DNA from 2 places in the Enterocloster bolteae genome. Region 1 is predicted to be linked to the other one. Evidence: riboswitches for the same ligand, from Rfam matches in the RefSeq annotation. Region 1 holds a riboswitch; the other holds the start of a gene.
What was found. Region 1 has a riboswitch for cyclic di-GMP ahead of CGC65_RS11340 (YARHG domain-containing protein). Riboswitches for the same ligand answer to the same signal wherever they lie in the genome.

Region 1 (5,068 bases):
TACTGTGTGGCTTAATGGTTATGCTTATGGTATTAGCCGGCGTTTATGACGCAGAGAGTGCAGACATCCTTATGTCAATTTGTATGATACTATTATTTCTTCCTACTTTTGTAATTTTAGCTAATGTAGGAAAATTAAAAAGATGTCTGGATTTACGTCTTTTAGTTAAAAAAAACAACATTAATGTTCAGAAACTAGGCGAGCAGGAGTGCTTATTTATAGAGATACCAGAGAATGAGAGATTATTGAAAACAAGTAAGATGCTTTTTGGTGATAAAGGAGAAGCCGTCTTAAGGGTAATTGCTTTTAATGAGAAAGAAAAGGCTGATAAAGCTCTGGCAGAAAAGGAAGACCGAATTCGGCAAAAAAAGTTACAGGCAGAAGCAGAGATTGCGAAAGCAGAGGCCCAAAAGGCCGAAGCAGAAAAGGCAAAAGCAGAGGCACGGAAGGCCGAGGCAGAAAAAGTAAGAGCCGAGGCTGAAAGGGCTCGAGCTGAAAGAGCCAGCTTAGAAGCACAGAAAGCAGAGGCTGCACGTGCTAAAGCAGAGGCTCAGAGGGCAGAGGCTGCGAGGGCTGCGGCAGAAGCCAAAAAAGCAGAGACAGAAAAGGTAAAAGCGGAAGCAGAAAAAGCAAAGGCAGAAGCGGAAAGAGCAATAGCAGAAGCAGAGAGGATAAGAGCAGAGGCGGAAAAAGCAAAGGCCGAAAACCAAAAAAAGGAGATAGAGAAAGATAGGAAAGAAGTAAGGCGTGTAAAAACGGAGGACAACAGGGAAAAAGAAATAAAACCAGTTTCGATAGGAAAGATATCAGAACAGCCAGTAGATATTAATTTCTGTGATGAACAAGAATTATCACTGGTTCCTGGAATCGGTATCATTTTAGCAAAAAAAGCTATAAGGATCAGGAATGAAAAGGGGAACTTTGAATCAGTTGATGATTTTGTTAAATGTATTGGCATTAGGGAGAGTAATGCAGCATCAATAAAATCCCATTTAATATGTACCGCAGAAAATAACTGTAACACTGTAGATATTGTTAGAAAGGCTGGGAGAAAAATTGATATTTAATGCTGAGAGGGTTGAATATGGACAGACAGTCAGGAATTAACGTAAAAAAACATTTATCAAACTTATTTAGGGCACGTTTTCCAATCATATATATACCGACATGGGAAGAAAGCCGGGCAATAGAAATATTGAGCGATATTGCAAATGATGTTCAGCTTATCAAGACACAGAGGACTTTGTACATATGGAGTCAAACACAGGGATTGTGCAGTTATACTACTGGAAAGGCTATTGCTGATACAAAGACCCCGGTAAAAGCGTTAGAGTATATAGCAGATTGCAGTGAAGCGGCAATTTTCTGTCTGAAGGATTTTCATGTATATTTTGGAGCAGATAATTCGAAAGCAGATTATGGAGTTATTCGTAAAGTAAGGGATTCGGTTGAGGAACTTAAAAACAGCAGATATCCTAAAAATATGGTATTCATTTCTCCGAACATTGTACTTCCTAATGATTTGCAGAAGGAGGTTACTATTGTTGAATTTGGCCTTCCCACATTAGAGGAAGTCAGTGAAACTCTGAGTGAGATGATTGAGGCAAATCAGGAAAAAATTGATATCCTGCTTTCTGAAAGAGAAAAGATCCAGATGTGCAAGGCAGCATTGGGATTAACGTTGCAGGAAGTGGAAAATGCATTGGCGAGAGCTATGGTAGAGAAGGGACGGCTATCAATTGATGAATTAAGTATTATTTTAGATGAAAAGAACCAGGTAATCAAAAAGACCGGAATGTTAGAATTTGTAAAGAGTGATTTAAGTATTGATGATGTAGGAGGTTTGGAGAACCTGAAGCGATGGCTTTTGAAAAGAAATAAATCGTGGTCGGATACCGCTTCTAAATATAATCTTCCTTTGCCAAAAGGCGTACTTATAACGGGCGTGCCTGGATGTGGAAAAAGCTTGACGGCAAAAGCAATAAGCGCAGTTTGGAAATTGCCGTTATTGCGTTTGGACATGGGGAAGATATTTAGCGGTATAGTAGGAAGTACTGAGGAAAACATGAGGAAAGCAATTCAGACAGCAGAAGCAGTCGCACCATCTATCTTATGGATTGATGAAATTGAAAAGGGATTTAGTGGTGTAAGTGGTTCTTCTGGAGATGGTGGAATATCCTCAAGGATTTTTGGTACGTTTCTCACATGGATGCAGGATAAGACAAAAGCAGTATTTGTGGTTGCTACTGCCAATAATATCAGTAATCTTCCTTCGGAAATGCTGAGAAAGGGCAGGTTTGATGAAATTTTCTTTGTGGATTTACCAACAGAAAAAGAGCGTAAGGATATTTTTCAACTGCATTTAAAAAAGAGGCTTACGAATTCAGAAATATCAGGAAATGTAGATATTAATGATGGATTGCTAACAGAGTTATCTGGCAGGACAGAGGGATTTGCCGGAGCAGAGATAGAGCAAATTGTTGTAGCTGCACTTTTCGAAGCATTTTCTGAGGATAGGGCCCTAGAAATAAAAGACTTATTTAAAGTTATTTCTAATATGGTTCCCTTATCGGTCACACAATCAGAGCAGATTATGCAGATTCGAAATTGGGCCAATGTGCGGGCCGTAGCTGCGACAGCAAGAGAAGACAGACATGAGTATGAACGAAAAGAGAAGGAAAACATTCAGGACCCTAAGATTACAGAACAGGAGGACGAGGTCAAGAAGAATAGAGGAGGACGTTCTGTGGATTTTTAAAACGGGAGGGAGGTTTTTATGTCTATTTCATTAATGGGAGTGATGTTGGGGTTGCCCCTTGCGCTGGCAATGCGTGGAATTATGGGAAAGGAGAAATTTGAACAATGGATTGAATCAAAGGACTACTTGCTGTATACAACGTTTGACTCCATGGAGGAGATGCGGAGAGATATTGAAGCGTCTGGATATGATGTGACGGAATGGTATGGCTCTTTAAAAACTCATTTAACACAAAATAAGTCGTCCTATTTTGTGTGGAAAGATATTGATGGAAAAATTGTAGCAAGAATGTCAGTATATGATGATAAAGCAGCGATTAAAGAATTTATTGAGGCAGTAGAAGGAAGAGCAAAGAAAAAAATATTCTATGAGGACGGTAAGGATTCCGTAAATATCAGTGCAGAGGAGATACAGCAAGCCGCTGAGTCTGTGACAGATTTATACTATGAAGAATATCCTACCATCTATGTGGATGTGCAATTGCTGTGTGACATTATTGAACGATATCAGATAGAAATATTAACCTATTCCGAGGATGAAATTAAATGTCGGTACGAAAACTATGATATGATTTTTAGCAGGCAAAAGGGGGAAGAGCCTTTTAATTTGGAAATCAATTCTTCCAGCAAGAATATGAGACATCTGCATGATTGTATTGATTGTTTAAATGAAGATTATTATGCAGCACTTCAGGAAAAAACGTATATAGGAATTAGAAAAAAAATTATGGAAGAGGGGTTTGAAATTGAAGAAGAACAGGTGATGGAGGATAATTCAATCGTAATGATGATTTCGGTTGGGTAGATAAGGGGATGGTGGGTGGCATTTGTTGATATAGTTTGATTTGTTGAATGTAAATATTGGGGCAAAGCACGTGAAAACGTGTGACGCAAAACTAGAGGGCCTGTAAGATGGCAGCCAGTTGCATTTATATGGAGCTGCCAGGTGATATGGTAGCTTTTATTATTCCAGGAAGAAAGGTTGGGAACAAATGATGAGGATGGGCTTGGCAGTTTTATTAGCGTTTGGTTTAGCAGCATCAGTAACAGCTTGCGGGGATGTGAATACAGGAGAAGATAAAAAAGAGGCAGCGACCATTGGGACTACAGTAGAAAGCGAGAACGTAACAGGAGTGTCAGATACCACTGAAATCCAAAACGCCGAAGAAGAATATAAGAGTGGCTGTATTGAAAGCTTTGATTATAATGAATATTTTAGGTATCCTGATAACCATGTCGGAGAGCGTTTATGTGTCACGATGCAAATTGTCCAATTACTCAATGGTGGCTTTAGAGGAATGGATATGAATGGCAAAATATATATAACTTTGTATGAAGAAGGGAATCCGAATTTACAATTAGATGATATTATTACTGTCTGGGGAGAGTACAAGGGGGTTATTGGGTATGAGACAACAGACGAAAACTATATGGGATTTTTTACGATAAACGCTAAGTATACAGGATTCGTTGATGAGATGATTGCTAATTCGTTTCAGGAAGTATTATCGGAAGAATATGATGTTTCTGAAAATTTTTCTGAGACGGTAGCAGATAACCCATATAGGGACTCCATTCTCTTATGGAAATCATATGATAGCGAATTATCAGATTCAGATGTTGTTGGCTTTTCTAAGGAAGAGCTGCGGATTGCCAGAAATGAGATATATGCAGCCCATGGAAGAATTTTTACATCTCAGGACTTGATTGATTACTTTAACAGTAAGCCATGGTATCAGGGAATAGTACCATCGGACCAGTTTAGTGAGTCAGTTCTTACAAAAATCCAGAAAGCTAATATTGAAAAGATAAAAGCTTTTGAGGAACAGGCAGATTCGGCATTCGATGCTTCAATTGAAATTCCCAAAAAAGATGGAATCTATACATATCGTAATATGGATCCTGACGAGATGTCTGTAGGCGTGGAGTATATGAAGATGACTGTTGAAGGAAGCAGGGTAAGCATGATAATGTATGATACAGAATCCGCCAGCGGTAATATTACAGAATATAGCGGTTTTTATAATGTCAACGATGAGGCGTATGTTTCGGAAGAGGAAGGCGGCATTGTCATTGGATTTGATGAATATGGACAATATGCTACTGTCATATTCCCTTGGGACTATGAGCCTAAATTTTCACTTGTAAGCGTAAGCCCATTAAATTGATACAGAAAAATCTAAATGATTAATTATGAAAAGTAAGTGGAGGGAATGATTATGTTTAAGAAAAGTTTTGTTATGATGCTATTTGCAGCAATTATAGCAGTAGGAAGTGCAGTACCGGTCTTTGCCGAAGAAGAATATTATGG
Region 2 (5,068 bases), 1.2 Mb from region 1:
TACTCGGAGATCAATGATCCCATTGACCAGAGGGAGCGGTTTAGGGCACAGGAAGAGCTTCTGGCCCAGGGCGATGAGGAGGCCAACCACACGGACGAGGACTTCTTAAACGCGCTGGAGGTGGGCATGCCTCCGACGGGAGGAATCGGATTCGGTATTGACCGTATGGTCATGCTGCTGACGGATTCACCGGCCATCAGGGATGTGCTGCTGTTCCCCACCATGAAATCACTGGGCGGTTCCGGGGATTCTAAGAAAGCGGATATGGCTTCTGCCCGGACTGCTGCTGAAGCTGGAGATACAGCGGAGAAGGTCCAGGTAATCCAGGAAAAGATTGATTTTTCCAAGGTTAAAATCGAGCCGCTGTTTGAGGAAATGGTAGACTTTGATACCTTTGCAAAATCCGATTACCGGGCTGTGAAGATTAAGGATTGCGTGGCCGTACCGAAGAGCAAGAAGCTGCTTCAGTTCACATTGGATGACGGAAGCGGCACGGATCGTACGATTTTAAGCGGAATCCGCGAGTATTACGAGCCGGAGGAGCTGATTGGAAAGACGGCAATTGCCATCGTAAATCTGCCCCCGCGCAAGATGATGGGGATTGACTCCTGCGGGATGCTGATATCAGCAGTCCATGAGGAAGATGGAAAAGAAGGACTTAATCTTTTGATGGTGGACGGCCGGATTCCAGCGGGTGCAAAACTGTACTAAAACACAGTTGGATGATAGACTTTTGCAGTATGGTAAGCATGTGATTTTTGAAGTTACTACACCAGCTTTACACCAATTTTCTTGAAAACATCGAAAATCAGAGAAGTGAGAGGAAATATTGGAAGTTGAGTGGTGTAGTAGCATAGAATAGAATTTTTATATACCGCTATGGACGATATCCATAGCGGTATTGTACGTTTTTGGGCATTATTTTTTAATCTGGCTTTTGGAAATTCCAGATTGTATCTCCAGATAATGTTTCACTGATATTTTAGGTATCTTCCAATTGCGCCATAATTGGAATGCTCTTTTCTGGTTTGTCTGTAATAGTTCGTAAACCCGGTTCTTGCCGGTCTTTAAAATCTCGCAAAGCTCCTCAACGGTTATGATGTCCTCGTATTGATTTAACATGGTTTTATAATCTCCTTTTTGTTTGAGCTGGCAAGCGATGCCGGGGCAATCTACCGTTTTGACAGTACGGTTCTTATCAACAAGGAAATCTTTGATGAGTATCTGGAACGGTTCCATGAGCCTGCAACAAAGGACTACAAGGGCGGTGATGTAGATGAGCGGTAATGCGTGGGTGTTCTCAGACCAGATAGACGATGAGGATATGGAGTTTATGACGCACGAATTTGTTACTTATAATATGGCTTGCGATTACTATGGGCTGGGTTTGAAGCCGGTCACTCGCTTGTCCCATGAGTGCGGTGCTGTCTATAAGATTGGGAAAAAGGTTCTGATACGGAGAAGTATCTTTGAAGCATATCTGCGTGAGCAGAGGAAAGGTTAAATGGTGTTGATATGAACAAGTTGAAAAGCAGGATTCACGATGACAGCAACGGTTTGGATTATGAGTTGATGGGCGATTACTATATCCCAGCATTGGAGGTGCCGGAGGAACACCGCCCTATTGGCCGCTGGGGGCGGCTTTCCAAGCCAGACCTGAATGAGCAGGCAGAAAGCAGACTGGAAACCATCATTCGGCAGATGAAGGAAGCTGAGGGCATGAGGGATGAGTTAAAAACCAGTGAGCAGCTTGTCTGGGTTCAGAGGATGAATAACATTCGCAACCGGGCAGAGGAAATTGTATTGACAGAATTGATTTATACAATCTAAAATGGCTGAAAGCAAGACTTGTGCGATAGAACAAAGCATATTGCACAAGTCTTGTTATCTTTTGTTGTAAATTAGGGTAAAATGACGAAAAACGAATTGACAAAATGCGTTTAGAGGAATATGATATATTCAGGTAGCAAAGTAGTTGAAAGTCTATGACGCAAAGCTAAAAGGCCTGTGAAATGGTAGCCAGTTGCACGTTGATAGCATTGCCTATTGTGGCAGTGCTCTTTTTCTTTTTGGAGGTGAGAGTGTGATTGAGGGGTATACCACAATAAAAAATATAGCTGAACAGTGGGGGATGACACCAAGATGGATTCAAACTCTTTGTTCAAACGGAAAAATACCCGGAGCCGTAAAATTTGGTCGGGATTGGGCAATACCAAAAGATGCGATGAAACCAACTGATGGTCGAGTGACAACTGGAGAGTATAAAAATTGGAGAAACAAGATGGAAAAATGAATGAGATAGACACTATCTGTCATACTGAAAATGTATAATGTTTTATAGGACGGAGGTGTCTATGGAAAATTTCAAGAGAGATAAAATCGAAAGAGTTCTTGGCATATACACAAAACTTCTTAACGGTCATGTTATCGACAAAAGCGCAGAGAGTGTTAATTATGGTGTGAACGAGCGTAGCATTCAACGAGATATTGATGATATTCGTAATTACCTAGAAGAAGACGGCGAAAAGGTCGGATGTATCAACTCAGTGGTTTATGACCGAGGAGAAAAAGGCTATCGTTTAGAACAAATTTATAAGATGAAATTTACGAATAGCGAAGTTCTTGCGTTGTCCAAGATACTTTTAGATAGCCGAGCATTTACGAAAAAAGAAATGGTTCAACTACTTGATAAATTGATTTCTTGCTGTGTACCTGAAACAAATCAAAAGCTGGTAACTGATTTGATAAGCAATGAGGAGTTTCATTATGTAGAGCCACGGCACAAGACAGAATTTTTAGATACTATGTGGGACATAGGGCAAGCAATTCGGCATTGTCAATGTATTGAGGTAGATTATCTGAGAACAAAAGACAAAGCAGTAGTAAAGCGAAAGCTTCTTCCGGTGGCAATCATGTTCTCCGAGTATTACTTTTATTTGACGGCGTTTATTGATGATGAGAATGTTAAGAAAGATTTTGATGTCCTTAACGATTCCTTCCCTACTATCTACCGCATAGATCGAATAAAAGGCATGAAGCTGTTAGATGAGAAGTTTCATATTCCGTATAGTAGCCGCTTTGAAGAAGGCGAATTTCGTAAGCGAATTCAGTTTATGTACGGCGGAAAGCTTCAAAAAGTCAAATTTCAATATTCAGGCATAGATGTGGATGCTGTGCTTGATAGATTGCCAACTGCACAAATTTTGTCGGATGATAATGGCAGTTATATATTGAGTGCAGAGGTATTTGGAAAAGGAATTGATATGTGGCTAAAGAGCCAAGGTGATAATATTACACTGCTTTAAACAAGATTGATTTTGTACAAAGAAGATAAAGAGGGGCCGCCGACAATGATAGAAACCACACTCTATTTTTCTGAAGCCATTGATTTTAGTGGACATCCATTAAGCAATGCAAAAAGTAAGAAAAGAGTACAATATTACACAGCACTATCGCTAGTAAGTAGGTACATCGCTGATTCGTTAAAAAATAATGTCATGGATGGAAATACTAACTCCGGGGAAAAAGACGGAGAGCAAATAGTGGTGCTTGGTACATCTATAAGTTTAACTGAATTCAAAATGTACCTAGAGCAAAGACTGCAACAATACTCGGATTTTCTGTGTGAAGGTAAAGAGAACTTCATACATGACGGTTTGGTTGATAAAAAAGAAGTTATTCATGCAGTATCTGGAAATGTTTCGCTTCCATGGAAAAGAAAAACTCGATTTTGGCTGTTAGCTGATTTGGCGTTGATTTTGCTGGATGATGGATTGATTGCAAAAGCGTCATCATTGATAAAAGAATGCTTGGGGAATGGAGCAAAAACATCCATAGATGATTTCTTAAATGTATTGTTAGACAACCAAAACGGTGCAGAACTATTTCCATTTGCAGATAACCTAATAAAGCAATATCATGAGAATTTATTGTTTTCTAAAAAATCGGTTAAGAAACTTGTTGTGACAGCAAATATGAGTGCTGGTAAATCCACGCTAATTAACGCATTGGTTGGCAAATCTGTTGCTAGGACATCTCAAGAAGTATGCACTGGAAATGTGTGTTACATATCGAATAAAGCATTTGAGGATAACTGTATTTCTTTGGCTACTCCGGAATTGAGTTTGTGTGCAACGCAAGAGAAATTAAATGATTTTTCGTGGCAAGGTTCAATAGCGATTGCAGCATATTTTACAGGAACAGAAGCTATAAACAATTCATGGTGCATTATAGATACGCCTGGAGTAAATGCAGCATTGTATAAGAACCACAGCAAAATTGCACGACAAGTTATTAAGAAACAAAGCTATGACAGACTTTTGTATGTCATCAGTCCAACAAATTTAGGAACAGATGCAGAGATAAGACACTTAAAATGGGTTTCTGAAAATGTTGATCAGAATAAAGTTGTTTTTATCCTAAACAAACTAGATGACTACCGTAGCGAATCTGACAATATCTCTGAGAGCATGAAGGCGTTACGAAATGACCTTACAAAACTTGGCTTCACAGCTCCGGTTATATGTCCAATATCCGCATATTTCGGCTATTTATTGAAGCTAAAACTTACTCATCAACCGTTTACGGAAGATGAGCAAGATGAGTACGATTTATTATCCAAGAAGTTTAGCAAGCAACAATTTGACCTTTCTGTTTACTATGATAATTCAAATGAAAATGATAGTGATACTACTGAGATTAAACTATGTAAGAAATCCGGACTGTATGGTTTGGAAAAAATAATATATGGAGGTACTGTATGAAAAAAGTATTCATCAAGTATAACCCATACAACCTTGAAACTGAAATAACAGTTGATGGCAAGAAGCTTGCTCAAAACAGCAAAATTGGCGAAAGAATTGTTCCGGGAACAAGATTGCAGGAATGGATTGAAGATTTACCTCGGATTCTTGTTGACGAATACAACGATAAGGATTTTGATATTACATTCCATGGAACTTTGCTTGACTTTGAAGATTTGACGGAAGTATTTACCCAAGCCTATGAGCGTGGGGAATTAACTGCAAAATTGGATAGAATTCCGGCAAAAGAAACATCAGATAAAGAA

Region 2: it holds a riboswitch for cyclic di-GMP, as region 1 does, so the genes downstream of both, CGC65_RS17160 (helix-turn-helix domain-containing protein) here and CGC65_RS11340 (YARHG domain-containing protein) in region 1, are expected to answer to the same signal.

The regions. Positions count from the first base shown of each region.
Region 1 covers NZ_CP022464.2:2,412,422-2,417,489, forward strand. Annotated here, with positions in the region: gene CGC65_RS11325 (ComEA family DNA-binding protein) at 1-1,067, shown strand, start outside; gene CGC65_RS11330 (AAA family ATPase) at 1,085-2,758, shown strand; gene CGC65_RS11335 (hypothetical protein) at 2,777-3,562, shown strand; cyclic di-GMP riboswitch class I at 3,613-3,688, shown strand; gene CGC65_RS11340 (YARHG domain-containing protein) at 3,759-4,925, shown strand; gene CGC65_RS11345 (hypothetical protein) at 4,977-5,068, shown strand, end outside.
Region 2 covers NZ_CP022464.2:3,652,568-3,657,635, reverse strand. Annotated here, with positions in the region: gene lysS (lysine--tRNA ligase) at 1-711, shown strand, start outside; gene CGC65_RS17175 (helix-turn-helix domain-containing protein) at 919-1,122, opposite strand; gene CGC65_RS31355 (DUF6462 family protein) at 1,141-1,287, shown strand; gene CGC65_RS17170 (DUF6462 family protein) at 1,277-1,504, shown strand; gene CGC65_RS17165 (TnpV protein) at 1,516-1,830, shown strand; cyclic di-GMP riboswitch class I at 1,956-2,031, shown strand; gene CGC65_RS17160 (helix-turn-helix domain-containing protein) at 2,084-2,293, shown strand; gene CGC65_RS17155 (helix-turn-helix transcriptional regulator) at 2,355-3,305, shown strand; gene CGC65_RS17150 (dynamin family protein) at 3,351-4,763, shown strand; gene CGC65_RS17145 (dynamin family protein) at 4,760-5,068, shown strand, end outside.